DNA from 3 places in the Pedobacter sp. CG_S7 genome. Region 3 is predicted to be linked to each of the others. Evidence: riboswitches for the same ligand, from Rfam matches in the RefSeq annotation. Region 3 holds a riboswitch; each other region holds the start of a gene.
The links. Region 3 has a riboswitch for cobalamin ahead of metE (5-methyltetrahydropteroyltriglutamate--homocysteine S-methyltransferase). Riboswitches for the same ligand answer to the same signal wherever they lie in the genome.
Positions count from the first base shown of each region.

Region 1: another riboswitch for cobalamin. It lies ahead of AAKU52_RS03540 (PKD-like domain-containing protein); the one in region 3 lies ahead of metE (5-methyltetrahydropteroyltriglutamate--homocysteine S-methyltransferase).
Region 2: another riboswitch for cobalamin. It lies ahead of AAKU52_RS01800 (TonB-dependent receptor plug domain-containing protein); the one in region 3 lies ahead of metE (5-methyltetrahydropteroyltriglutamate--homocysteine S-methyltransferase).

Region 1 covers NZ_JBEONS010000003.1:138,922-148,814, forward strand. The annotation lists gene sov (T9SS outer membrane translocon Sov/SprA) at 1-4,476, shown strand, start outside; gene AAKU52_RS03540 (PKD-like domain-containing protein) at 4,489-5,586, opposite strand; cobalamin riboswitch at 5,817-6,012, opposite strand; gene gcvH (glycine cleavage system protein GcvH) at 6,239-6,619, shown strand; gene AAKU52_RS03550 (VanZ family protein) at 6,623-7,021, shown strand; gene AAKU52_RS03555 (outer membrane beta-barrel family protein) at 7,125-9,893, shown strand, end outside.
Region 2 covers NZ_JBEONS010000001.1:397,243-407,135, forward strand. The annotation lists gene AAKU52_RS01795 (DUF5074 domain-containing protein) at 1-441, opposite strand, end outside; gene AAKU52_RS01800 (TonB-dependent receptor plug domain-containing protein) at 452-2,434, opposite strand; cobalamin riboswitch at 2,527-2,725, opposite strand; gene AAKU52_RS01805 (aminoacyl-histidine dipeptidase) at 2,968-4,440, shown strand; gene AAKU52_RS01810 (Dabb family protein) at 4,589-4,999, opposite strand; gene mnmL (tRNA modification radical SAM protein MnmL/YtqA) at 5,127-6,074, shown strand; gene AAKU52_RS01820 (SRPBCC family protein) at 6,069-6,542, opposite strand; gene AAKU52_RS01825 (ammonium transporter) at 6,795-8,177, shown strand; gene AAKU52_RS01830 (outer membrane beta-barrel protein) at 8,215-9,252, shown strand; gene AAKU52_RS01835 (ribonuclease H-like YkuK family protein) at 9,254-9,727, opposite strand.
Region 3 covers NZ_JBEONS010000006.1:93,157-103,049, reverse strand. The annotation lists gene atpB (F0F1 ATP synthase subunit A) at 1-165, shown strand, start outside; gene atpE (ATP synthase F0 subunit C) at 204-413, shown strand; gene atpF (F0F1 ATP synthase subunit B) at 486-980, shown strand; gene atpH (ATP synthase F1 subunit delta) at 1,010-1,558, shown strand; gene atpA (F0F1 ATP synthase subunit alpha) at 1,612-3,186, shown strand; gene atpG (ATP synthase F1 subunit gamma) at 3,214-4,092, shown strand; gene AAKU52_RS05685 (5'-nucleotidase, lipoprotein e(P4) family) at 4,197-4,979, shown strand; gene AAKU52_RS05680 (hypothetical protein) at 5,038-5,253, shown strand; cobalamin riboswitch at 5,458-5,646, shown strand; gene metE (5-methyltetrahydropteroyltriglutamate--homocysteine S-methyltransferase) at 5,821-8,148, shown strand; gene AAKU52_RS05670 (acyl-CoA thioesterase) at 8,195-8,581, shown strand; gene ruvC (crossover junction endodeoxyribonuclease RuvC) at 8,696-9,259, opposite strand; gene AAKU52_RS05660 (hypothetical protein) at 9,302-9,893, shown strand, end outside.

The sequences.
Region 1 (9,893 bases), on a different contig from region 3:
CTGGCCTATGGTTTTAACCGTGCAGGCCTTGCTTTTTATAATATAGACCCTAACTTTTATTTTGGTGCGTCTTCTACTTTGCCAGAATATTTGCGTAACAATCGGGTAGAACTGTCTAAACAGGAGGTTAGGCAAGTGCTGGAGCAGGAAGTCTTCCCTTTTAAGGAAATTGCATCAGGACAAGTGCTGAGCTTGCCAACCTTAGACCTTGCTTTTTTTCCTACCACAAGAGGGCCTTATAATTATGCTACAACAGGCTTTAATCTGGATGGGAGTTTAAAAAACCCCCGTTCCCGTTGGGGTGGTATTTTCCGGCGGATGGAGGCCAACGACTTCGAAGCACTTAATATTGAGTATATTGAACTTTGGGTGATGGATCCATTTCTTTCCAAACCCGGGAATACTGGGGGAGACCTTTATTTTAACATCGGTAATTTGTCTGAAGATATTTTAAAAGATGGCCGGAAGTCTCTTGAAAATGGGCTGCCGGCTGATGGAGATCCTACAAAATTCGATGAAACCAATTGGGGTAGGGTGCCGAAACTCCAGCCAGTGGTGCAGGCGTTTGACAATAATGCTGGTGCTAGAAAAGCACAGGATGTGGGTTTGGACGGCTTATTAAATGCAGCTGAAAAAACAAAGTTTGCGGCACAGCTGCAGCAAATTAAAGGACAGCTAAATGCTGAAGCGGCGGCGGTTATCGATAATGATCCTTCTTCAGATGATTATGCCTATTTCAGGGGCGCTGCTTTGGATCAGCAACGTGCAGGGATTTTAAAACGCTATGCACGTTATAATGGAACCGAAGGTAATTCTAAAACCGCCGAGCAGTCTATGCAAGATTTTGGTGTGGAGCAATCGGCCTCAACATCTTTGCCGGATGGGGAAGATGTGAACCGCGATAATAACATGACACAGTCTGACACGTATTTCCAGTATAAAATCTCCATGCGGCCAGCAGATTTGGTGGTGGGTAAAAAATATGTAACGGATAAAGTCACTTCGCAGGTGAAATTGCTCAACGGGCAAACCTCTTCAGTCAATTGGTACCAACTGCGCATTCCTTTGGCAGAATATGAACAGCGCCTTGGCAGTATACAGGATTTTAAATCTATCCGGTTTATCAGGTTATTTATGACAGATTTCGCAGATACTACGGTCTTGCGTTTCGCAAAAATACAATTGGTAAAAGGGGAGTGGCGCCAATACAATGCAGCAAATGAAGCGGATAAAATAATTGCAGATCCTGCGCTTGCTACCGTTAGTCCGGATAATTCAACCCTTGCTGTGGCCACAATCAATATTGAAGAAAATGGTAAACGGCTTCCTATTCCTTATGTAGTCCCTCCGGGCATAGAAAGAGAGCGGGATTACAACAATGTAAGGAGTGAAACGAAGCAAAATGAACAGTCATTGACCCTTACCGTGAAGAATTTGCGCGATGGTTATGGCCGTGCAGCATTTAAAACTGCCCTTAATGATTTTAGGTCTTATAAACGCCTGCAAATGTATGTCCATGTAGAAGCAGAAGGCAATACGTTGTTGAACGATGGAGACCTAGAGGCTTTTATAAGGATCGGTACTGATAACCAGGATAATTATTATGAATATGCACAACCACTGGTGGTTACTGTTACGGGTACAAATAACCCTTATGCGATTTGGCCTGTCCAGAATAAAATGGATATTGACCTGGAGTTGTTTCAGAAAGCAAAACTTGCACGTAACAGTGCTACAATGTCTAACGGACAACTGTGGCCTGCTAACATCCCCTATATTTACAGGGATGGCAATAACACGATTACGGTAAAAGGACAGCCAGATAAAAGTAAGGTTCGGGTGTATATGCTTGGCGTTAAAAACCGGATGCGCACGCTGGTAAATTCAGGAAATGATGACGGATTGGATAAACATGCACAGGTTTGGTTTAATGAATTGCGCTTAACAGAATTTGATGAACGCGGTGGTTGGGCCGCCACAGCCAGCATGAATGCCCGTCTGGCAGATTTTGCGGAGGTTAATATTTCTGGCACCAAATCTACTATTGGCTTTGGCTCTATGGAGAAAAGGGTAAGCGAGCGAAACCGAACAGACAATGCCTTCTTTGATGTTTCCTCCAGCATGGAGCTGGGTAAGTTTTTCCCACAGCGAACAGGATTGAAAATACCGGTTTTCCTAAGTTACTCCAACCAGGTCAGCACCCCACAATATGATCCATTAATGCCGGATATTGAACTTAAAAATACTTTAATTGGAGCAACAAAGGAAGAGAAAAAAGCCATTTTAGATTATGCACAGGATTATACTACCCGCAATAGTATTAATTTTACCAATGTAAGGAAAGAAAGAACGGATCCTGATAAGAAACCACAACTCTGGGATGTGGAAAACCTGAGCGCCAGCTATGCCTATACCAAATATGCACACCGGGATTTTATGAACGAGAATGCCATTCAGCGCAGTTACCGTGGTTCTATGGCTTATAACTATTCGTCGCAGCCAAACCTGATCAGTCCCTTTGAGAAAATTATTAAATCAAATACACTGGCACTGTTGAGGGATATAAACTTCAGTTTGTTGCCCTCGGCAATAAATTTCAGAATAGAGTTAGACCGTTATTATTCGGAGAACACTTTACGCGATAATAGTCCGGGTAATGGCATTCCAATTAATACCACTTTTAATAAGAACTTTTTAGTGACTAGGGTATATGGAATTTCCTGGAACCTGACACGTTCGTTAACCCTTGATTTTGATGCCACCAATTATTCGATTATTGATGAACCTGATGGCAAGATCAATGGTTTAAAAAGAGATACCGTTTGGCAAAACCTGCAGCGGCTGGGTCGTACTACGGATTATAACCATAACCTGAATATTACTTACAACCTTCCTTTAAATAAGGTACCTGGAATGAGTTGGGTAAATGTGGCCACCCGTTATGGTACTAATTTTAATTGGCAAACAGAACCTTTGGCTTCATTAAAAGACCCTAACCTGAATTTGGGTAATAGGATTCAAAATTCAAGAACGCTGCAGATGAACCCTACTTTAAACCTGAGTAGCCTTTATAGTCAGTTTGGATTGCTGCGGCGCAATGAAAGCATTAAAAATAGGGGTGCAAAAAACATTTTAATAAACTTGTTAACGAGTGTAAAAACGATCAATGGGGCTTATACACAAACCAAAGGCATCTTTTTGCCGGGCTACCTCCCTAAAACCCAGTTTTTTGGAATAGATGAAATGAGCGGTGCCCCGGGTTTGGGTTTTGTCTTTGGCAGCCAAAGAGACATCAGTCAGCTGGCTATTAAAGGTGGCTGGATCACCATGGATACTTTGCAATCTCAACTTTACATCAACACTCTAAGGGAAGATTTTGGTCTGACCAGTACGCTGGAACCTATTCGTGACTTGCGGATTACCCTCACGGCCAACAAAAATCAAACCCTCAATTATGCTTCTAATTTTCGTTACAGTAGTTTTAGCGGTGCTTTTGATCAGTTGAGTCCTACTACTACCGGTGATTATAGTATAACTTTCATCACACTGCGCACAGCTTTCTCCGATAAAAAGAGCGACTTGTTGTCTAATGTTTACCAAAAATTCATGAGCAACAGGCAGGTGATATCACAGCGCTTAGGTGCAGGTAATCCTAATTCGAATGGCTTAGTGGCTGGCTTTGCTGATGGTTATCAAAAAGAGGCACAGGATGTGGTGATTGCCGCTTTTTTAGCCGCTTATACGGGGAAGGATTCAAAGTCATCGAGCTTAAATGCTTTGCCTAAAATTCCACTTCCAAACTGGAGAATTAATTATAGCGGTCTAAGCCGCATTGGATTTCTGCAGGAAAGTTTTAAATCCATAGACCTCCGTCATAGTTACCGCTCGGTATATACTGTTAATGGGTTTAATTCTTTGTTGAAATATGCTGAAAACGATGGACATGTGAGCAGCAGGGATGTTAATGAGAATTTTCTTCCTTTTTATCAATATTCACAAGTAACCATTGCAGAGCAATTTTCTCCATTAATAGGAGTGGATGCGAGGTTAAAGAACAACCTAACAGCAAATTTTGAAATTGGAAAAACCCGATTGCTAGGTTTAAGTTTGTCTAATAGTCAGCTGGCACAGTTAAATGAAAATAATATGATTTTTGGCCTCGGCTACCGTACGAATAAGTTTAGGTTTCCATTTGGAATGTTTAAGGAGTTGAAAATGGACAATAACATGGACATCAAGTTGGATATTGCATTACGGGATAATAAAACGATTATTTACAGGGCTGATGTGTTAGAGGGGGAAGTTTCGGCAGGGGCTAAAAATATTACTTTTAGGCCCAGTGTAGATTACATTTTAAACCAGCGTTTTAACGTGAAGGTTTTCTATGATTCTAACCTTACTCAGCCTTATACTTCCCAAACCTTTAATACTTCTTTTAGTAATTTTGGTTTTAGTTTAAGAATGACGTTAAACTAAAACCAAAGATGGCTATCTTAAATTCATATCTGCTACCCCTAATACCTCAGTAGAAAATTCTCCTAGCCAACCCATATTCGCTTGGATACTAGTCTGTATCTTAATGAAGTCGATACCTTCCAGGTTAATTTTCTTTCCTTCCTTATCTATGGCATTTGCAATATCGATTTTATCTCCACCAGCGGTGTTATCTGCATAGCCCCATCCAAATGGAGCACTGGTGATATTCGTTGGGCTAGTCATATTAATATTTCTTGATGGGAGTAAAGTTCCTTTTAATGTATACACATCTGTTGCCCACTCTGGGAAATAAGATTGTTTATGATACACATTGGTTTCCACAAACCCTGAATTTCCTTTATTGTCTTTCCACGCTACTTTAGCTGTTGCCGGATTTGGTTTGGTATAGGTAACTTCATAGTTGCGTATATAGCCGTCTTTTCCAAATTCACTTCCTGCAATTTCATACCAGGTGTCATCTGCAATACCATTCCCGTTTTCATCCTGCATAACCCATACAATGCCAGGTTCTGCATTGGTAAGACCCGCATTTCCGTAAATGATAATATCTTCTTTATCTAGCTGATTGATGACGGTATGGTCAAAACCAAGCACAATATATCCGCCCCATGCGCCTAAAGTTACCATACCTTTTTTTCCAAGAATGCTTTCCGCACTGATCCTATTTCCGGGAGCTTTGTTAATGAACTGCCCCGGAGCAGGTAAATATTCAATAAGTTTTGTTACGTATAAACTACTTTCAGGGGTAATAGGTTTAATTGGGGCGCTTGCATTTACTGTATATTGACGAGTAAATGTTCCTGCAGCATTTGATGCCGTGTACCCTATGATATATTTGCCTGATTTAGTGGGTGTAAATTCATAACTTTCATTTGTGCTTTTAACCTCATTATTAAGTCTCCATTCATGCTGAATCGCTTTTTCATTCGAAGCAGCAGCCTTAAATGTGATTTTCGTATTTACTGTTGTCGCTACTACATCTTCAGCGATAGAAAATGTAACTTCTGGAAGTACTTCTTTGTCTTTTTTACAACCTGCAAGCAATACGGTAAGTAAAAGAACTGTTGTTAGGTAATTTTTAATGTTCATGTAATTGTTTTTTATTTGTTCAAAGATTATTATAAACTAATGCAATTAATTTTTACAGTAAACTTTCTGGAATAAGATACAGGAGGAAATGGAAAGAAGTACTGGGGCATAGTATGCCCAGAAATATTTTAGTCATTTTGTTGTGAGTTTATACCCACAGCAAACAGTAGATTAATGAAATGAACTCAAATAAAAAGTATTCATGTCAAGCTTCAATCCCCGAAAGCTATGAAATTTTAAAACTTATGGCAGGTCTTCTGACTTACTCCCGATGTTCCTGCCTTCCCATTCTTTTGTTATTTTGAACAGTGGCGATGATTTGGATATCGTTATAGAGCTTACAGCTGCGGGACAGTTACGGATTTTCACCATATTCCCTTTTAATCCTGGTTAATATAACCAGAAACCAAAGCGATGCAAACGTATGAAATAATTGCGAACTATTTTAAATGAAATTTTATAATGATGGTTTCATGAACAGGTAAACTTTAATTTCCATGTTATTTGAACATATCACATCTTGATTAATATTATTTGTCGTAAATAATACAAATAGTGTTAAATTAGCACTCTGTTTAAAGTTGGGCAAATTTGAGTGCAAGACTTTTGTTAAATAGGTTTAAATTATTGACAATTAACTAATTAAGTACATATGAATTTTCCATCAGAATTAAAATACACTAAAGACCACGAATGGATTAGAGTGGAAGGCGACGAAGCTTACCTTGGAATTACTGATTTTGCTCAGCGCGAATTAGGTGATATCGTTTATATCGACATCAATACCCTGGGTGAAGTAGTTAATAAAGACGATGTTTTTGGAACTGTTGAAGCCGTGAAAACTGTTTCTGATTTGTTTATGCCCGTTACTGGAACTGTTTTAGAGGTTAACCCTGCTTTAAATGATAACCCTGAGTTAGTGAATTCAGATCCTTATGGTGCTGGATGGATGGTTAAAGTTACTTTAGCTGATGCGGCTAATGTAAATGATTTGCTTGATGCAGCTGCCTATAAATCTTTAGTTGGCGCTTAATTAATGAGTTATTTAAAAGGATTAAAGTATCAGGGCTGGGCAATTGCCTGGACCATACTCATTTCAATACTTTGTTTTATGAAAACGCCAGGCTCGGAAAGCACTGGCGTTTTTTTTAAAGGTTTTGATAAGCTGGTGCACCTCGGGTTTTTTTATGTGCTTACCGTATTGCTCTTTTTTGGTAAAATCAGGTACCAACATAATTACAGTTTTAGTATCTTAACAATTTTCAAGATTATTTTAATTACTGCATCTATTGGTGGGGGAATCGAATTGGTCCAACTGTTTTTCTTCAGTTACCGCTCTGCGGAGTGGTGGGATTTTTGGTGTGATATGATTGGCGTATTGATGGGGGTATTTAGTTATGTATTGCTCCATGTTGCCGATTATAGTAAAAAATAAATATTCGCTTGTATTAAGAATGTTACTTTAAAATAAACAGGCTACACTAATCTATTCTCCTCAAGGCTAGTCTATACATTTGATTAACTGCAATCATTACGTTATGACGAGAATTTTTACCCCAGGCTTGTTACTTTTAGGAGTAATGATGTTCGCTACTATGGCCTTTGGCCAGAATAACAATGGATCTGCAACAGGAACCATCGTAAATGCTAAAGACAAGCTTCCCATTGATTATGCTACTGTAGCTGTAAAAAGTCTGAAGGACTCTAGTGTAGTTGGAAGTGCCAATACTGCTACCGATGGTGGTTTTGAATTTAAAGGATTAGCGCCTGGTAATTACCGTTTGTATGTAGCTTACCTGGGCTTGCAAAGTGTAACCAAAGATTTTACCGTTTCCTTAGCCGGTAGTCGTGTTGATTTGGGCGCCGTAAGTATGGAAAATTCTGGTCTGGATTTAAATACAGTAGAAATAATTGGAGAAGTGCCCCCGGTAGTTGTAAAAAAAGATACTATAGAATTTAATGCCGGCTCCTTTAAAGTGCGCGAAAATGCGGTAGTAGAAGATGTGCTGAAGAGGTTACCCGGTGTAGAAGTGGCCAAAGACGGCTCTATCAAAGCACAGGGAGAAACTATTACCAGAATTAAAGTGGATGGAAAGGAGTTTTTTGGAAATGACCCGCTATTGGCCACAAAAAACCTGCCTGCAGATATGATCGACAAAATCCAGGTGATTGATCAATTGTCGGAACAAGCGCAATTTACAGGAATTGATGATGGTAATAGGGAGAAAATTATCAATATCATCACTAAAAAAGATAGAAAAAACGGTGTTTTTGGTAATTCTAATATAGGCTATGGCTCCGACGACCGTTATGATGTGAACGTAAATATCAATAAGTTTAATAATGATGAACAAATGTCTGTTGTGGCACAGTTTAACAATGTTAACAAGCAAAACTTTGGTGAAGGTGGTGGCAGAGGCAGACAAGGCGGCGGTGGCAATGGTTCGCCTCAGGGTATTACCACTACTAATGCAGCAGGTTTAAATTATGCCAATATCTTTAAGAATAAAACGGAAATCAACGCCAGTTACTTTTTTAATAAAACTTCCTTGTTCAACGAACAAAACAGCTTCAGACAAAACTTACTTGGTAATACAACAACAACTTTTGCTAACCACTTAAAAAGTACGACTGAGAGACTGAATCACCGTTTTAACTTCATGATAGATACTAAAATCGATTCGGCTACGACCATTAAAATACAGCCAAACTTCACTTTTACCGAATCGAATGGTATCCGTAACAGTGATTACACTAATGTGTTCAATAATTCACAAACTGTAGGTAAACAGGCTTATACAACCAAGTCTACTTCTCCTTCTTTAAGGAATAACGTGTTGTTAAGAAGAAAATTCCTTCGCCTCGGCAGAACCTTGTCTTTAAACGTAAATACCAATTGGAACGATAGTAATTCAGAAAATTTCAATGATATACAAAACTATACGACCAATGCTGCGGGAACTGCACAGGAATTTACCAACCAGTTTAACGATACCAAAAGCAATTCATTCGGTAACCACTCCAGGTTAGTCTATACCGAACCTTTATCGAAAACTTTTAGTTTGGAATTAAATTATGAAAACCGTTATAACTTTAGCGAATCACAACGATTTACCTATAACTTTAACCCCATTACTTCCAGGTATGACCAGATTGATGATACTTTTACTAATACCTATGAAAATACAACCTTAACCAATTCGCTAGGGTTCAGTTTTAATAAGACAGAAAAGAAATACACTTGGAATGCTGGTTTGGCTGTTCAAAATACAGATCGAAAAAATGATAACATAACTACCGGTATGGTAATTAAACAGAATATCTATAACCTTACACCAAGTGCACAGTTCCGCTATACCTTTAGCAATAGCAAGCGCATCAGGATCAATTACCGTGGTAACACACAGCAACCAAGTATCTCGCAAATTCAACCTATTCCAGACAACTCCAATACGCAAAGCATCCCCATTGGTAATCCGAACCTTAAACCTTCATTTACCAATAATTTGAATATTGTATATAACAATTTTGACTTTTCTAATTATCGCTCTTTTTTCTTGTATATCAACGCCAATCAAACCTTAAATGCTTTTGGTAATAACAGCATGCTGATTACCAATGATGCTGATACCACCAGGAATGGTAAAATTGCCATCTTACCTATAAACGTTAAGGGGGTATATAATTTAAATGCAGGCTCTTCGCTGGGGCTTCCAATTATTCCGGGTAATAAATTAAACCTGAATATTAACCTGAGGGGTTCTTATGGCCGAGGAGTTAACCTTACCAATTCCATCGAAAATATTTCTAATGATTACAGTCTAACCAATGGCTATAAATTAGTGTCTTCCTTTGATAAGTTCGATTTTACTGCGGGTATTAATGGTACCCTGAACAGAAGTACTTACTCTGCTAACCCTAATCAGAACACCACTTATTATACCATGAACCCAACAATCGATATCAGTTACCTTTTTCCGGGTGAGGTGCGTATCGCTGCCGATGTTGATTATTTCCAGAATACCGGCAGAGGGGCTGCATTTGATACTAAATATGTATTGTTCAATTCTTATATCAGTAAACAGTTCCTTAAAAATAGAGGAACTTTTAAGTTTGCTGTAAATGATATCCTGAACCAAAATCAAGGGATTATTCGTACCTCTAGCAATAACACCATTACAGATCTAAACTACAATGTGTTGAAGCGCTATTTCATGCTTTCCTTTACTTACTCCTTAAATCGTATGGGAGGAAAAAATATGCCTGGAGAAAATAGTAAGCAACGTGGTGGCGGACAGCGGATGAGA
Region 2 (9,893 bases), on a different contig from region 3:
AGTACCATCGTAACTAGAAATATAAGCTTTGTTTTTATTGAAAACAATGTACCGTGGTAGTCTTCCGGTAGTACCATCTTTGAGGTCTATTTTTTTGATCGAAAGACCGGTTTTATGGTTAATAATTTCTAGTGTACTTGACACATTAACCACGATATACATTTTCGATCCATAAAGTTTTATGTCGTTCCCCGTATCTCCTAGTCCACGGCCATTCACAGTAGAAAACTGATCTGCAATCAATGCATGGTTTTCGTAATTATAATAAGTAAGGGTGCTATTATTTGAATTCATTATCCCTTCGTTCAAAACATATAAACCTCTGCGTTCTGCTTTTGGAATTTCAGGTTCGATAACTATGGCATCATTTTTTTTACAAGCACCAAGGATGCCTACAGCCAGTAAAAGGCCAATTAAATAATTTTGTTTGAATGGTTTCATGTTTTATTTATTAAATTGTTATTTGAAAAGTAAACCTGAAAGAGCGGCCCGGCATGGGGAAACTTCTGATAAAGGCATAAGACTGATTGTAGAGGTTATTGATTTCTGCTGATAGGCCAACAGGCAATTGTTTTAATTTTAGCTGATAGTGAATAGATAAGTCACTTACGGAGAATCCGGGAACAAAATATTCGGGCAGGTTTTCAGTTAAATAATACCTGGAGGAAGAAATAATTTGGTTGTAAAAAAGGCCTAAATCACCTCTTTGAAACCCTATATTCAAAGCCAGGTTATGCTTTGGTGTATAAGGTATTTGATTAAGGTAAACAGCTGAGGTGGGGTCTGTAGTGTTTAGTGCTTGTTGGTAAGTGTAATTACCTGTAAAACTAATTTTCATTGCCCTGCTTAAAGGAAGTTGGGTTTTTACGCTCACATCAATGCCGCGGATATCTACCTCACCTAGATTTAGCATGGTCCAGGTAAAAAGGTCTTTATTAGGTATGGCAATAATCTTGTCTTTTACCTTGTTATAGTAAATGTCTGCTGTTAAACTGAGGTAATCAATAACTTTCGTGTACGCTTGACTATAAGTGATTCCTAAATTATACTGTTTAGTATATTCTGGTGTTAAATTTCGTTTACCAATGCGGGTATAATAAAGGTCATTAAACGTAGGGTTGCGGAAAATGTCTTTATAAAAAGCCCGGAGCTGTATACCGGAATCCTCAAAGAGGTCGTAGCTGGCAGAAATAGAGGGCGACCAGATCATTTTTGACGGTGCCGGACTGCCAACTTGCACTTTTTCATTAATAGCGGTATTTAAAATGTTTGCATGGAGCTGCAATTTATTGAATTTAAATTTTGTAGCCAGGACATTTAAATAGGTATACCTTGTAGGATAGGAATAGGTGTAGAAGTTGGTCTTTAATTTGTTAAAGGCCAGGTCGCTAGCCAGAGAAATTTCCCAATTCTTCATCAAGTGATAGGAGAGCGCCGCAGAGCCATAAATTTCAAGTTGTGTAAAACGTTGGTCGAGTTCTCTAATTTCGTTGAGGTAATCGGGGTCAAGGTAACGCAGGTAATTATGTGAAAACTTGGCACTAAGTAATAATTCAAAACCCTTTTTCCAATACTGTTGGTAGTTGCTTTGTAGGGTAAGGTCTCGGTTCCATAAGTGCTGATGGGTATAAGGATTATAATAAACCACTGCTCCTGGCAAACCACGGTCTGAATGCGCATAATTAGCGCGGAGCTGGAAACGATTGCTATCGGTGCCATTCCAGTATAAAGCGGCATCGGTTTGAAATACGTTTAAGTCTGAATTAGTACGGGTGGCTAAAGTATCAGAGCCATCGCCATCAACCTTGTATTTATAGCGGCCATGTGCTTTTTGCCAGGTATTGCTTAAATTTAATGACCAGTTGCTATTTATTTTTTGCTGATAAAGCAAGGATGGATTAAATAAGCCAAATGAACCTGTTTTTAAACCCAATTTAAGCCGGTAGTTTTTTTCTTCTGTAAATTCTGGGGCGAGGCTTTTAATAACCAGCATACTTGCCGATGCGTAAGCCCTTGCAGGCTGTAGTATGAGTTCTGGCTGCCCATTGTAAAGGGTTATGGAAGCAATGTTATCGAGGTTAATTTTGCCAAGATCAATTTGCCCGTTTTGTGTATCGCTGATGGTTATGCCGTCAAATTGCACGCCGGTATGGTTGGCACCAAGGCTTCTAACGGATACGGTTTTTAAACCGCCAATGCCGCCATAATCTTTAATATTAACCCCCGAGAAGTTCCTGATGGCATCGGCAAGGTTATGAGCACCATTGCGTTTAAAATCGCTGGCATTAATTTGTTGGCTGGGTTGAAGGCTTTGTACTTTAGGTGGGGGCGTTGTAAAAACTTTTACCTCTTTGAGCGTATTACTGCTGTCGCTCTGTGCAAAAGCATACACGGAAAACAAAAAGAAAATTGTTGTAAAAAATAGTTTTTCCATACTTGCGCTACTGCACAGCAAACAGTATAAAGCATACTGAAAATGGAAATACCAAAGGCATCTTCATTCCAGCTTCAATCCCCGAAAGCTATGAATTATATTATGCGATGGCAGGTATTCTGACTTACTCCCCTTGGTATGGTCTTCCCATTCAAACAGTTGAACAGTGACGCTAAGTATATACCTTAGTTAATGGAGCTTACAGCTGCGGGACAGTTCTGGAATTACACCAGATTCCCTTTTAATCCATCCTGAATGAACAGGGGAGGAACCAAAAGCAATGCAAAGGTAGGTATATTTCTGCTGTTTATTTTAAAATAAGTTAATGTTTGGCTAAGGAGTGGAAGTTACCAGGGCTCAGCCTGGCAGGGAGCTGATAGGGACCTGCTACCGGATTTCCCGAACGAGGTCCCTATCAGCTCCCTATAAGGTCCGGTTTTGGTCCTGCCATAGGTTAAGCTAAACTGCATTTGTTTTATCTCTTCAATTATGCTTAATTTAAGCGATTGTTAATCACACAAAAAACATCAATTATGACGGCAATTGACATCAGCAATTTAGAACCTCAGCAACTTTGGCGTAATTTTGCCAATTTAAACGCAGTGCCTCGCGCTTCGAAAAAAGAAGAGCGGGTTATTGCCTTTATAAGGGCTTTTGGTGAAGGGTTAGGTTTAGAAAATTTACAGGATGCTGCGGGAAATGTAGTCATTAAAAAACCGGCAAGCCTGGGTATGAAAAACCGTGAAACGGTAGTCTTACAAGCTCACCTGGATATGGTGCATCAAAAAAACGGGGATACGGATTTCGATTTTGATACCCAGGGTATCGACATGATTGTTGATGGCGATTGGGTAAGGGCGCGTGGTACCACTTTAGGTGCTGATAATGGTATTGGCGTGGCTACAATTATGGCGCTTTTGGCCGCCGATGATATTGTGCATCCTGCTTTGGAAGCGATGTTTACCATCGATGAAGAAACGGGTATGACAGGTGCTAAAGAGTTGGATCCGGTTAATTTCTCGGGTTCGATTTTATTGAATTTAGATACCGAAGAGGATGATGAGCTGACTATTGGTTGTGCCGGTGGCATTGATACCAATACCAATTATACTTATGCACAGGTTGCTGTTGATCAAGAGGATATAGCTTTTGAAATTACCTTGAAAGGGCTGCTGGGTGGTCATTCAGGTATGGATATCCACAAAGGTAGGGGCAATGCCAACAAGTTAATGAACCGATTGCTATTTGAAGCCCTTAAAACGTTGCCACTGCAGGTTAGTTTAATAGATGGTGGTAGTTTAAGAAATGCAATACCCCGGGAATCTAAAGCGGTTGTTGTGGTGCCTGCTGCTCAAAAACTCGCTTTTCTAGCTTTTATCGGTGTTTTTGATGCTGTTTTGAAAGAGGAGTACCATACTGTAGAACCTGCTTTAAATATAACCGTTAAGGAATGTCTGCTGCCGGACATGGTTGTAGATCAAGCGGTATTGGTAAAAATTATTAACGTCTTGTATGCCGTGCCCAATGGGGTTTTCCGCATGAGTCCGGATATCAGTAACCTGGTTGAAACTTCTACCAACCTGGCTCGGGTCATCATAAAAAATGGTGAATTTATTACCCAATCCCTGCAACGAAGCAGTGTGGAAAGCACTAAAACTGATGTAGCAAATGCAGTTGGCGCTGCTTTTGAAAATATAGGCTGTTCGGTATCCCAAAGTGGTGATTACCCGGGGTGGAAACCAAATCCTGATTCGGAAATTTTAAGGCTCATGAAAAAGTTATACCAGCAAAAATTTGATAAAGAACCTAAAGTTGAGGCTTGCCACGCAGGACTGGAATGTGGTATCTTAGGATCCCATTTACCTGGTATGGACATGATTTCTTTCGGTCCCACCATCCATGGGGCACATTCTCCAGATGAATGTGTACAGATTTCTTCGGTTCAAAAATTCTGGGGCTATCTTTTGGCTGTGCTGAAAGAAATTCCTTTGGTTAAAGGATCATAAAACGCAGAAAATGCTTCAAATCAATTTCGGCCCTTTTCCATTACTTGAAACACAACTTTTACTGTTAAGGGCCGTTGCCGAAACAGACGTTGCGGAGGTTGTTTATGCGGTTAATGTGGCTGATGAGCCTTGGCGTTTGAAAACGCTATTAGGCTTCAGCAACATCATAAACTACAACCTTTGTCCATAGGAGGCTGCAATTTTTTATAAATTCCAGGTGTAAAGGGTGGTTTTGGTAAACGGCTTGTCCTGCAAGGTCGTCGAAAAAGATTAATTCGGAAACACTCCAGCTTTGGTCTATTACATCACGTTTTTCTGTGTCTGCAACTATACCTACATGCAATCCTTTTATGGTATTTATTTTTGAAAGGGCTTTTATGCCTGCAATGAGCTGATCACGGTCTTCCTTTGAATCTGGGTTTTTAAGCCAAAAGAACACATGATGTACAATAGGGTGTTTTTTTTCTATAGTCATAAGTGGTGATGCTGCTACCGCTGCAGCACTTGTAACAAGTATTGCGGCAGTTCCAATAAATTTCCTTCTGTTTGGATGGTCCATAGTGGGTTAGTTTGTTTTTTAAAAATAGACATTTTTTTTTGATTCCGGTTAATTAAGTTTTGCCGGAGGAAGCGTTGTGTTAAGGGGCTGGTTTTTTTTATGTATTTTTGCATCAAAATATTAGCATTTGGGAACTCTATTAGATTTAGGCATAAAGGGGTACAATAATTACGGTACGCATTTGAAAAAAAAATATGCGGGACAGCGTGTATTTAAAGTGATTGTAGATGGCGGTTTTACCTGTCCGAATCGTGATGGAAGTAAAGGATATGGAGGCTGCACCTATTGTAATGTAGATTCTTTTACTCCTGAACTTTCCAGAAAATTACCTACAGTGCGCGAGCAGCTGGAACAGGGAATGGTGCGTGGGAAAAGTTTTTATAAAGCAGATAAATTTATTGTTTATTTCCAGCCCAATACCAATACCTATGCCCCTGTGCATTATTTGAAAATGATGTATGACGAAGCCTTGTCCATTAATCCTGAAGATGTTGTTGGCTTTTCAGTTGGTACGCGTCCTGATTGCATTGATGCCGAAAAAGTGGCTTTGCTGGAAAGTTATGCCGATCGCTTTGATGTTGATTTAGAGATGGGAATGGAATCTATCTATGATGAAACACTTGATCAAATTAACCGTGGCTGTAGTCATGGTGAGTTTGTAGCGGCTGTAAAACTTCTCGAAAATTCAAAACTTGACCTCTGTGTGCATACCATTTTTGGCTTCCCTTGGGAAACTGAAGAAATGATGTTGGGTTATATCCATGAAATTAACCGTTTTCCGCAAATTAAATTTGTGAAATTCCACCACCTGCATGTTGTAGAGGGTTCTATTATGGGGGCTAAATTCAAAAAAGAGCCTTTTAAATTATTTACATTGGAAGAATACACCGATTTGTTGTGTAAATTGATTCCTTTATTGCGTCCTGATATTGTTATTCAGCGTTTGTTTGGTATTTCTGATTGGGATTTGCTTATCGCACCTAATTGGGGCATGAATAAATCTGCTATTCAGACCTATATTGATAAGGAAATTGAGCGCAGGGGTGTTATTCAAGGTTCTTTGTATTCATTATAATTGCATTTCCCCAAATATTTCTATTACTTTTTGATTTCTGAACGAAAAAACCTCTTGTAGCTTATTGGCAACAAAGAGTTGGTTTGCCATTTGTCCTAATATACCGAAAGGTAGACCGTATGTCAGTATGTCATTCATTTCTACGCCACCGGGTATCGCTTTAAAGTGGTGCTGGTGGTGCCAAAACTGATAAGGGCCAAAACGCTGCTCGTCAATAAAATACTCTCCTTCTTTTACTTGGGTAATTTCTGTCATCCAATTTAACTTTATGCCTGTTAAGGGCGATACTTTATAAGTTATAATCATCCCTGGGTACATCTTTTCCGCTGTTTTTAAGTCTGACGTTACCGTAAATGCCATTTCTGGAGGAGTAATTTTCGCCAAATTTAGTGGCGTAGAGAAAAAATCCCATGCTTCTTTTAAAGAAATAGGTAACTGCTGATTGAAATTTAAGTGATAGGCTTTCATGCCTTAAAGATATGAATTAGAAATTTATCCGTAATAATTATTAATTTCTAATTTATATTAAAATTATGCTTCTATATTATGTTTTTTTAACCTGTTTTATTGATTTTATGGTGTTATTTTAGTGTTTTTTGTATTTGTTTTAGGTGAATTGTAAATTTTTTGTTATAAATATGTGATTTTATTGATTTTTTATTGCTATTTTTAGAAAATCAATCAAATAATAGAATATAAACCTTTAAAATCAAATCAAATATGAAGTCGATACCCTTAAAACAGTATGCGCCATTCGCAATTTTGTTAATTGTGGCAATTGTAGCGCTCTTTGTTCCACTTTCGCCTAATTATGATATAGGAGAGTATAGTCCTGCTGACATTGCTTGGGTTCTTACAGCAACAGCATTGGTCTTTTTAATGACTCCCGGCCTCGCTTTTTTCTATGGAGGTATGGTGCATCGCAAAAATGTTTTATCTACCATGATTAAAAGTGTTGTAGCTGCGGGTATAATTACGGTGTTGTGGGTAACTGTTGGCTTTAGTTTAGCTTTTGGTGATAGTATTAACGGAATTATTGGAAATCCTTTAACTTTTGCCTTTTTCCAAAATGTTAATTCTGGAGCGTCATGGGCTGGTGCTCCCACTATTCCTTTAACTTTATTTGCTTTATTTCAATTAATGTTTGCCATTATTACACCGGGTTTGGTGGTTGGTGCCGTTGCTGAAAGGATACGTTTTACTTCTTATATCTTGTTTATAGTATTGTTTGCTATTTTTATCTACTCTCCTTTAGCACACTGGACATGGCATCCTGATGGCTTCTTATTCAAAATGGGAGTGCTTGATTTTGCCGGAGGAACGGTGGTACACATTTCTGCTGGTATGGCTGCTTTAGCTGGTGCTTTAGTGTTAAAGCGTAGAAAAGTTCACCAGGATCACCAAGAAATACCTCCTGCAAATATTCCTTATGTACTTATTGGCACTGGCTTACTTTGGTTTGGCTGGTTTGGTTTCAATGCTGGTTCTGCTCTTGGTGCTAACAGTTTGGCGGTTTCTGCTTTTGCAACTACAAATATTGCTGCTGGTGCTGCTGGACTTGCCTGGATGTTTTTTGATGTATTACGCGGCAAAAAGCCTTCAGTTTTAGGCTTTTGTATCGGTGCTGTAGTAGGTTTGGTTGCCATTACACCTGGTGCCGGATTTGTATCTATCCCTTCCAGTATATTTATTGGTGCCATTGCCGCTGTAATTTCTAACCTTGCCGTTGTGTGGAAATCGAAAACCAGTCTTGATGATACATTAGATGTTTTTCCTTGTCATGGTGTTGGTGGTATTGTTGGTATGTTATTGACAGGTGTTTTCGCTACAAAAACTGTCAATGCTGCGGGTGTTGATGGCCTGTTTTATGGAAATCCGGAATTCTTTTTCACACAGTTAAAAGGTGTAGTCATTGTGGTCTTATTCAGTTTCGTAATGGCCTTCCTGGTTTTTAAAGTTATCAATCTTATTCAACCTATCCGTGTAACTTCTGAAGAAGAAGAAGCTGGTTTGGATGCTAGTCAGCATAATGAAAAATATTCTCAGGGAACTTTAGTGGTCTCGACTACAGGCTTAGAGTACGACCGTGAAACTTCTCTATAAACATTTTTAAAACCTTTTCAACCTAAACCGCTTTACTATGAAATTAAAAGCTTTTCTCTCGCTTTCCGCATTTACCTTTACAACCATGTCTTATGCACAAAAAACTGAAAAAACTCCTTTAGAGATTTCAGGATCAGTTGATACCTATTATAAGTATGATTTCCAGAAACAACCTAATATAGGAACCAGCTTTGCTAGTGATCAGAATTCAATTTCATTGGGCATGATTGATATTGCATTGAAAAAAACAACGGGTAAAGCCTCTTTTGTTGGGGAATTATCTTTTGGACCAAGGGGGCAATACCAAAGTTTGCTGAATGGTGATGGCTCAACAGCAAATGAAAGTAACTCTTTTAACCTGCAAAACCTTGCAATTGCTTATGCATTTACAGAAAAATTCAGCATGACCGCTGGTTTTATGGGTACGTTTGTAGGTTATGAGGTGATATCGCCTGTTGGCAATTACAATTACTCTACTTCTTATTTATTTTCTGCCGGCCCTTTCCAAAATGCAGGTATAAAAGGTACTTATGCTTTTTCGCCGAAGGTGAGCTTAATGGTTGGCTTGTTTGATGACTGGAACGTGTATAAAGACCTCAATGGTGTTTCCCATTTTGGCGCGCAGTTAGGCCTTAATCCTGTGGAAGGCTGGTCGGCCTATTTAAACGTGTTAACGGGCAGAAATGATGGTGCTGCAGGTGATGGTTCATTGTTTGATCTGACAACATCTTACCAGGTTACTGAAAAGGTGAAACTTGGTTTGAATGCTGCAGATTACAGTATTTCCAACGATAATGGTGGGTATAGTGGTGCTGCGGTCTACTTGCAAAATGCTTTCACTGCCAACATTTCCTTAGGCTTAAGAGGAGAGTATTTCAACATTAAAGATGCAGGTGCCATTGAAGGTGAAAGTTTTAAATCCATAACCTTATCAGGAAATTTGAAAGCCGGTGGCTTGACTTTTATTCCTGAAGTAAGGTTTGACAACCGGGACAAGGAATTGTACTCGAAATCAAATTTATCTCCAACAGCTAATGCTTCCCAGTTTTCTTTAGCCGCCGTATATGCATTCTAATTTAGTGAACCATTTTATCGGCACAAGTGGAGCTTGCAAAGGCTTCAGGTTTGGCTTTAAAAATAAATCCCATACTTAAAATATAACCCATAGCCTCGTTCAGCGCCTTGTTTGATTTAAACATAGGATTGGTATTGATGTCTGCATGCACCTCAAGATCAACATTGTATAAATCAAGCAAGTCGCAGATCGAGTATGCGGTCTCAATTGATTTTTGTACTTCCAGCAACATTCTTTCTTTTATTGTCATCCGCATACTGGTTTTTTCCTGGTGGATGTACATAAACCCTCCATGGTGCTCCCTTAATAAAACAATGACGGTTGCAACATTTGTAATTGGGCCTTTTACTTGTGAATCTGTTCCAATGCAAACTTTAAGATGGTAGCCTTTTTCTGTTTCTTGAATAATAGCTCTTTCTATTTCTACGATAAGAGGCGAGTGGATAATTTCACCACTAAATTTTTTCCAGGTCATACTTATTTTGTGTTTTTAAGTTAGGGGAACGTTATTTAGTATCTTTAAATTTACCTGTAAAATTCGGAAATTATTGGATTTTTTTTATTTTATTTGTTTATAGTCAGTTTGTTACGATTCTTCGTCAAGAAAGAAAAAAACAAAACTGGCTTTATAGAGTTGTTTA
Region 3 (9,893 bases):
ATTTGTTTAATATTCGTTTTCAACAGTTTGTATATCGCACCTATTTCTATCGCATTTGCTGTCTTTATTGGCGCAATTGAGTTATTGGTTGCTTTTATCCAAGCTTTTATATTTACTATTTTATCGGCCTTATTTATTGGTATGGCTATAGAAGAACACCATTAATTGAATTTTTTTAACAACTATTAATATATAAAATCATGATTACAGGAAGTATTGCTGCAATTGGTGCTGGATTAGCTGCGATTGGCGCTGGTCTAGGTATCGGAAGAATTGGTGGTTCTGCAATGGACGGTATTGCTCGTCAACCAGAAGCTGCCTCTAAAATCCAAACTGCAATGTTAATCGCTGCTGCCTTCGTTGAGGCTGTTGCGCTTTTCGCAGTAGTAGTTGCCCTAATGGGTAATGGCTAGATAAACTTGTACCCGGTTGCAAAATCGGGTACAAATTTTTAAAGAAGACAACACAAGATATAAATATAGAAAATGGAATTATTAGTACCTGAAATTGGTTTAGTTATTTTTCAAACAATAGCGTTTTTATTGTTAATGTTTATTTTAGGTAAATTTGCCTGGAAACCAATATTAGCGGCAATTAAAGAGCGGGAGCAATCTATTGACGAAGCATTAAACAAAGCAGAACTTGCTAAACAAGAAATGGCTCGTTTAACAGCTCAAAATGAGGAGTTGATGAAGACTGCACGTGCAGAACGCGATTTGATGTTGAAAGAGGCTAAAGCTTTAAAAGATAGCATTGTTAATGAGGCAAAAACTCAGGCTCAGACTGAGGGTGCTAAATTGATTGATAAAGCGAAAAATGAAATTGAAAACCAAAAGAAAGCTGCTTTATATGAATTGAAAAGCCAGGTTTCTTCACTTTCCCTTGAAATTGCAGAACGCGTTTTACGTGGTCAGTTACAAGACAGGGCTAAACAAGAAGATTTGGTAGCCAATCTTTTAAAAGATGTTGAATTAAACTAATTGCAATCAATTAGCTAAAGAAGATTAAAATGTCAGAAAATAAAGCAGCATCAAGATACGCCAAAGCCGTCATCGATCTTTCCATTGAAAATAAATCTCTGGAAGAAGTAAAAGGAGATATGGCTTTAATTTCTAAGGTGATTGATGATAACCCGGAATTAGAAGCTATTCTTACTAACCCGATTGTCCCGATTGATAAAAAAGCAGGTATACTGGTTGATTTATTTCAGGACAAGGTGCACACCATTTCCATTTCATTTTTGAAACTAATGGTAAGTAAAGGTCGTTCGGCCATCGTTTTTTCAGCTTCAAAACAAGTTGTTACCCAATACAATACAATTAAGGGCATTGTTACTGCAGAGGTGAGTTCAGCAATAGCGCTTACTGCCGAAAACAGAGTGGAAATTATTGCTTTGGTGAAAAAGGAATTGGGCGCAAACGAAGTGGTGATCAAAGAAAAAGTGAATTCAAACCTAATTGGTGGTTTTATTCTGAAAGTTGGCGATAAGCAATTTGATGCAAGTATAGCCAGCGGGTTAAATAAATTAAAAAACGAATTTGCCCAGGGCGTGGTATAATTCAAAAATATAAAAGATAAAAATTTACTGATTTACAATAGAAAATATAAATTATGGTAGAGGTAAGACCAGACGAAGTATCGGCAATTATCAGGCAACAATTGGCGGGCTTTAAATCAGAAGCTGAATTAGAAGAAGTTGGTACTGTATTACAAGTGGGTGATGGTATTGCCCGTGTTTATGGTTTAACTAAAGTTCAATCAGGCGAGCTTGTTGAATTTGAAAGTGGTTTGCAAGGTATTGTATTGAATCTTGAAGAAGATAACGTTGGTGTGGTTTTGTTAGGTCAATCAGACAACATCAAAGAAGGTGATACCATCAAGAGAACCAAAAAGATTGCCTCTATTAAAGTTGGTGAAGGTATGTTAGGCCGTGTAGTTAATACAATGGGCGAGCCTATCGATGGTAAAGGACCTATTATAGGCCAGACTTACGAAATGCCGATCGAGCGTAAAGCACCAGGTGTAATTTACCGTCAGCCGGTTAATGAGCCATTGCAAACAGGTATCAAAGCTATTGATGCAATGATTCCAATTGGTCGTGGTCAGCGTGAGTTGGTAATTGGCGACCGTCAAACTGGTAAATCTGCCGTTTGTATTGATACCATTATCAATCAAAAAGAATTTTACGAAGCAGGAAATCCTGTTTTATGTATATATGTTGCTTGTGGTCAAAAAGCAAGTACTGTAGCAAACGTTGTTCGTACATTAGAAGAACATGGTGCAATGGCTTATACAGTTGTTGTTTCCGCTTCAGCGGCAGACCCTGCTCCTTTACAATTTTATGCTCCTTTCTCAGGTGCTGCGATTGGCGAATACTTCCGTGATACTGGTCGCCCTGCTTTAATTGTTTATGATGATTTATCTAAACAAGCAGTAGCCTACCGTGAGGTTTCTTTGTTACTTCGTCGCCCACCAGGTCGTGAAGCTTATCCAGGAGACGTTTTCTACCTTCACAGCCGTTTGTTAGAGCGTGCTGCAAAAATCAACCAGAATGATGACATTGCTCAGTCAATGAACGATTTACCAGAATCGTTGAAAGGTATCGTAAAAGGTGGTGGTTCATTAACGGCATTGCCAATTATTGAAACACAGGCTGGTGACGTTTCTGCTTATATTCCAACCAATGTAATTTCAATTACAGACGGACAGATCTTCTTAGAATCTAATTTGTTTAACGCAGGTGTTCGTCCGGCTATAAACGTTGGTATCTCGGTATCACGTGTAGGAGGTAATGCACAAATCAAGTCAATGAAAAAGGTTGCTGGTACATTAAAATTAGACCAGGCACAATACCGTGAATTAGAGGCTTTCTCTAAATTCGGTTCAGACCTTGATGCGGCAACGAAATCTGTTTTAGATAAAGGAGCACGTAACGTGGAGATTTTGAAACAAGGACAGTTCTCTCCATTAACAGTAGAGAAACAAGTTGCGATTGTATACATCGGTACAAAAAACTTAATGCGTACAGTTCCTGTAAAAAAAGTTAGAGAATTTGAAGCAGAATATCTACAACAGTTAGAATTACGTCACCCTGAAACTTTAAGTGCTTTAAAAGCAGGTAAATTGGATGATAGCGTTACTGGTGTATTAGAAACAGTAGCTAAAGAACTAGTAGGTAAATACTAATTTACTCTGGCAGAAGATTAAAAAAGAATGGCTAATTTAAAAGAAGTAAGAATACGTATAGCGTCGGTACAATCTACACAGCAGATTACCAAAGCCATGAAAATGGTTTCGGCTGCTAAGTTAAAACGTGCCACCAATGCTATTATACAATTACGTCCCTACGCTACAAAACTTAAAGAGATCTTAGGAAATCTTTCTGCTAGTCTGGAAGGATCTTCCTCACCCTACACTCAGGAACGTGAGCCTAATAAGGTGTTAATTGTAGTAGTAGCCTCAAACCGTGGGTTGGCAGGTGCTTTTAACATGAACGTAATTAAAGCTGCAAATAATTTGATCGCTGAAAAATATAGCGAGCAGTTTAAAAACGGAAATGTAAGTATTGTGGCCATCGGTAAGAAATCTCAGGATTTTTTCGAAAAACGCAATTACAATGTCATTGGAAACAATAACGAAGTATATGCTGCTCTTACCTTTGAAAATGTAACTAAAATTACTGATGCCATCATGGCTGGATTTCAAAAAGGGGATTTTGATAAAGTAGAGGTTATTTACAACCGCTTTAAAAATGCAGCAATGCAGATTGTTACAACAGAACAATTATTGCCTCTTCCAAAGGCAGAAACTACTGCAGCGATCACTACCAATACAGATTATATCCTGGAGCCTTCTAAAGAAGAAATTGTAGAACAATTGATTCCTAAGTCGATCAAAATTCAGTTGTTTAAAGCATTGTTAGATTCACATGCATCAGAACACGGTGCAAGGATGACTTCGATGGATAAAGCAACAGAAAATGCTGGCGACTTGTTAAAAGCCTTAAAACTTTCGTACAACCAGGCTCGTCAGGCAGCCATTACCACAGAACTTTCAGAGATTGTGAGTGGTGCTGCAGCCCTAAATGGATAATTAAATAGCATTATACAAAAAGCCTTTATCCATGCGGATAAAGGCTTTTTGTATATCAGTACCGCCCAAACTGGCGATTATAAATTTTGAAATAAAATTAAAACATGAAAAGATTTCTGAGCTTTAGTTTCATCACCCTACTTTTACCGCTGGGCATATTAGCACAGAAAAACAATAAAACAGGCTTCAGGGATTATACCAATGCTGTTTTATGGCAACAGCATTCAGGTGAAATGCGGGCATTGACCTTTCAGGCCTTCAACTTCGCCCGCTTGTCGTTGTTAGAACAGTTGAAAACTGCAGATACCCTGAAACGAAATTGTGTAGTGGTAGATATCGATGAAACTGTTTTAGATAACTCTCCGTTTCAGGGTAAGGAACTTCAAAAAGGCCTGAGCTATAACCAGGAAGATTGGGTAAACTGGACTAGTAAAGGCATTGCAGATACTATACCTGGCGCATTGGGCTTTCTTAAGTTTGCTGCCCGTTTTAACGTAGAGGTGTTTTATGTGAGCAACAGGTTAACATCAGAATTGGAGGGTACACTAAAGAATTTAAAACGTTTTGGTTTCCCTAATGCTGATGCGGCACATTTGCTTTTGAATAGCTCGACTGCTGATAAAGAGCCCCGCCGAAAAAGCATCATGGAGAACTATAACATCTTATTGTTGTGTGGTGATAACCTCAGTGATCTTTCTAATGTGTTTTACAGGGAAAATAAAAACACCAAAGTAGAAGTAGACCGTGCGCAGCAATTGTTTGGAACCAAGTATATTGTGTTCCCAAACCCTATGTACGGCGATTGGGAGAAGCAATTTTATCAGGGAAAAGACTTGAAAGAAAATGAAAAAGCAGAACAAAGGATCAAAGCTTTAAAAACTTATTAAGGATTATGCCTTATTAAGGAATTAATAATTATTTTTGTGCATTAATTAGAAAAATATTATGGATCAGACACCAAAACACAATACAGAAAGCATGCAAAGAGCAAATCAAAACGCTATCTATCAATTATTAGTTATTGGTATCATTGCCAGTATGGTTGGTGTGTTCCTTCGTTTTGCAGGTGATTCAATGATCTTATCCATTGTTTCTTGGGTTATTTTACTTGTAGGTGCATTTATCTGCTGTAAAGCAGTATTTAAAATACTAGCAGCTTAATTTTATATAAGCTGTAACTAAAAAGAGGCATTTCATTGTAAAAAATGAAATGCCTCTTTTGGTTATTGCTGAAGATTGGAAAAAGCTTAATCTATTGTGGTGTGCAAAATGGTATTGACCGTTAGTTGCAAGATTATGATTGGGCCGATAAGTGTTAATTCATTTTTTAAGCTATATTTGACCTCATAAGTTCTTTACTTTATTTCTTTATCAACCGGTAAAGGTTTTGCTTAATTGTAGATTAATAGGGAATCGTGTGTAAATCACGAACTGTCGCGCAACTGTAAGTAACACAAAAGGTTTTTACTCATCATAACCACTGTTCTTAAGAAGAATGGGAAGGTTTGTAAAAATGTTACAAGTCAGGATACCTGCCTAAACCGAATTGACAATGCTTTCGCGATTTGAAGCAGGGGTCAGGTTTTTATGTATTTTATAGGCTATTCATTTCTCTATGGAGAAAGATGCCTGTTTATAACGAATTCTATCTCTTTTTTAATGAGCGCGCATTGCGAAGTCCTGCTAAAAGAGCTTTTAACAGATTATTAATCTTTAAAAGTTATTAAAATGCTAACAAACAATCTAGGCTACCCGCGCATTGGTAGCAACAGAGAACTCAAAAAAGCCTGCGAGCAATATTGGTCAGGCAAATCAACACTTCAAAACCTGGAACAGGTAGCCAGGGAAATCCGCAAACAAAACTGGTTATTGCAGCAAGAAGCAGGCATTGACCTTATTCCCTCCAACGATTTTTCCTTTTACGACCAGGTATTAGACATGTCTTTAACGGTAGGTGCAATTCCATCCCGTTACCACGAAGTCATTTTAAATGGGGCTCATAAAGAAATTGATCTTTATTTTGCCATGGCCAGAGGTTATCAAAAAGACGGATTAGACATCATTGCCATGGAGATGACCAAATGGTTTGATACCAATTACCATTATATTGTTCCTGAATTCTATAAAGATCAGCAGTTTAAACTTTTTTCAACTAAGATTGCTGATGAATATGAGGAAGCTAAAAGACTGGGGCTTTTTACCAAACCAGTTATTTTAGGCCCAATCACATACCTGCTATTAGGGAAAGAGAAAGAAGCCGGCTTTCATAGGATCTCACTGATCAAAAATTTATTGCCCGTATACATCCAGTTGCTACAGCAATTATCTGCAAGAAATGTAGAATGGGTACAGTTTGATGAACCTTTTTTGGCCATGGACTTAACCGAAGACGAGAAAAGAGCCTTTTTAATGGTTTATAAAGAAATAAGGCGTTTGTTTCCAAACCTTAAATTGATGGTGGCGACTTATTTTGAAGGTCTTCGAGATAATTTAGAATTAGCATTTTCATTACCTGTGCAGGCCATACATGTAGATTTGGTTCGTTGTCCGGAACAATTAGAAGCTGTTTTTGAGGTAATTCCTTCCCAAATGAAACTCTCCATTGGTGTTGTAGATGGAAGAAATATTTGGAAAGCTGATTATGAGCAAGCCTTAAAACTCATTAATAGCGCTGTTGAGAAATTAGGTGAGGAGAGGGTAATCTTAGCCCCTTCTTGTTCATTGATCCATTCGCCATGTGATTTGTCGCTCGAAACGGCCAATGAGCCCTTAATGGATGAAATAAAACAGTGGTTATCCTTCGCCAAACAAAAAGTAACTGAAGTAGTTACCCTAAGTAAACTGGTTAATCCCCATAAAAATGAAAGCCTGGAAGCGAAACTGCAACAAAATATAGAAGAAAACAACAGTCGCAGGTCTTCTGTTTTAATTCATCAAACAGCCGTACAGCAAAGGGTGGCTGCTGCTACAGCAAAAGATAGTCTCCGTAACCTTCCTTTTGATGACAGAAAGGTTTTACAGCAGCAAAGCCTGCAGCTTCCACTTTTTCCTACCACAACTATTGGTTCATTTCCACAAACCCCGGAAGTAAGGAGTTGGAGAACAAAGTTGAAAAAAGGCCTGCTTAGTGCAGCAGTATACCAGGACCTGATTGAAAAAGAAACAATAGCCACCATTCGTTTCCAGGAAGAAATAGGTCTGGATGTATTGGTACATGGCGAATTTGAGCGAAATGATATGGTGGAGTATTTTGGCGAAAAGCTGGATGGGTTTGCATTTACTAAATTTGGCTGGGTACAAAGCTATGGTAGCAGGTGCGTAAAGCCACCTATTATATTTGGTGACGTTTACCGCCAGGAACCAATGACAGTTAAGTGGGCTTCATTTGCACAGTCACTAACCCCAAAATTGGTTAAAGGCATGCTTACCGGGCCTGTAACCATATTACAATGGTCGTTTGTTAGAAACGATCAACCCCGTGCCCAAACCTGTAAACAAATAGCTTTTGCTATACGCGATGAGGTTGCAGACCTTGAAAAGGCAGGAATAAAAATTATCCAGATTGATGAACCGGCCATACGCGAGGGTTTACCCTTGAGAAAAGCAGATTGGGAAAATTATTTGCAATGGGCGGTCAATGCCTTTAAAATCTCAGCCAGCGGTGTTCAGGATTCCACGCAAATACATACCCACATGTGCTATTCAGAGTTTAATGACATCATTCAGCATATTGCAAATATGGATGCCGATGTGATTACCATTGAATGCTCCCGTTCGCAAATGGAATTACTGGATGCTTTTGCGGCATTTAATTATCCAAATGAAATTGGACCAGGTGTTTATGACATTCATTCGCCAAGGGTGCCTTCCAGTAAAGAAATGATGTTTTTATTAGAAAAAGCACGGGCAGTAATTCCTGACGCTCAATTATGGGTAAACCCAGATTGCGGATTAAAAACCAGGCACTGGGAAGAAACAAAAAGTGCCCTCATTGAAATGGTAAAGGCTGCCAAAACCTTACGGGTAGCTGTCAAAACTGAAATTTCAATAGCTTAATTTTGTGTCTTTTTTAAACAAGACCCACAAGGAAAACCATCATAACATGACAATAGAAGAAAAAATAAAAGCTTCAGAAACGAGAATTTTTAAAGCTGTATTTCCAAGTACCACCAATCATTACGATACGCTGTTTGGTGGTACGGCGATGCATTTAATGGATGAAGTTGCTTTTATTACCGCAACTCGTTTTAGTCGCCAGAAAATGGTTACAGTGAGCAGCGACAGAATCGATTTTAAAAAACCAATCCCTGCCGGAACCATCATTGAACTGGTAGGGATGGTGTCTCATATCGGTAATACCAGCATGAAAGTGAAAGTGGAAATTTACATAGAGCAAATGTATTCTGAATTAAGGGAAAAGGCAGTAACTGGTGAGTTTTCCTTTGTGGCGATGGGTGATGACAAGAAACCTACTCCAATATTGAAATAAACATAACAGGGTTTTTAAACAATGTTAACGCAGTGTTTGATTGTATCAGCATTGCGTTAATATTGCGTTACCATTGCGTTAACATTGCGTTAACCTCGATTTCAATACCTTTTTTTACTGTACTCTTTTCTTATTATCCTTAGCAAAAGCTTCCCATCCGGAGTAAGACTTACCCTTACCACTGGTGTCTACTCTTTGAAAAGAATGACAAACAGCCACCGCCAAACCATCCGTAGCATCTAAAAATTCTGGTGTTTCCTTAAAATTCAGCAATCGTTGCAGCATTGCCGCTACTTGTTCTTTTCCGGCGCTGCCATTACCAGTAATCGACTGCTTGATTTTTCTCGGTGCATATTCTGTTACAGGAATTTTTTTCGATAAGGCCGCTGCCATGGCAATGCCCTGCGCACGACCTAATTTTAACATCACCTGTATATTCTTGCCATAAAATGGGGCCTCGATAGCCAAAACATCAGGTTTATACTGCTCCAGTAAAACAATTGTTTTCTCGAAAATACGCTGCAGTTTCAAAAAATGATCGTCCAGGTGTTCCATGCGCACTATCCCCATGGTGATCAATTCAATCTTGCTCCCCTTTTCCAAAATCACCCCATAGCCCATTACAGCCGTGCCGGGATCAATTCCCATGATAACCCTTTCCTTTTTTTCCACCAACATAGAACAATATTAAGCATATTTGCAGACAGTAAAAGTAAAAATTTGACAGCCCCATATAAAAAGCTATTATCTTATAGTCTCAAAATTGCAATTGTATTCTTTGCCTTTTGGTTTATCTACTTGAAGCTCAGCAGCAATAATGATTTAAAAGAATTTCTTTTGATGTTACAAACCATACCCCGTTATGAAATTGTAACCGTTATGACTTTTGTGTGCTTTCTAATGTTACTGAACTGGGGCTTAGAAGCAATGAAATGGCAGCGACTCATACAAAGCATCGAAAAGCTGAGTCTCTGGAAATCTATTGAGTCTGTGTTTTGTGGTTTAACCTGGGCTATTTTTACACCCAACCGCTTAGGCGAATACGGCGGCAGGGTATTCTTTTTATCCCCTAAAAGACGCATTATAGGCGTAATCGCAATGGCCGTGGGTAATATTGGGCAGCTCGTTTTAACCAATGTATTTGGTTCCATAGCACTCTGCGTGTTTGTCTATCAATTTAAATTGCTCAACACAGAGTTATTTCTTGCCTTAAGTGCCTTTGCCTCAATTTTTTGTTTGTTCTTTCTCGTTTTATATTTCAATATCAAGTGGCTGAATCGTATTTTATTGTCTATCCGGTGGACCAGGAAAT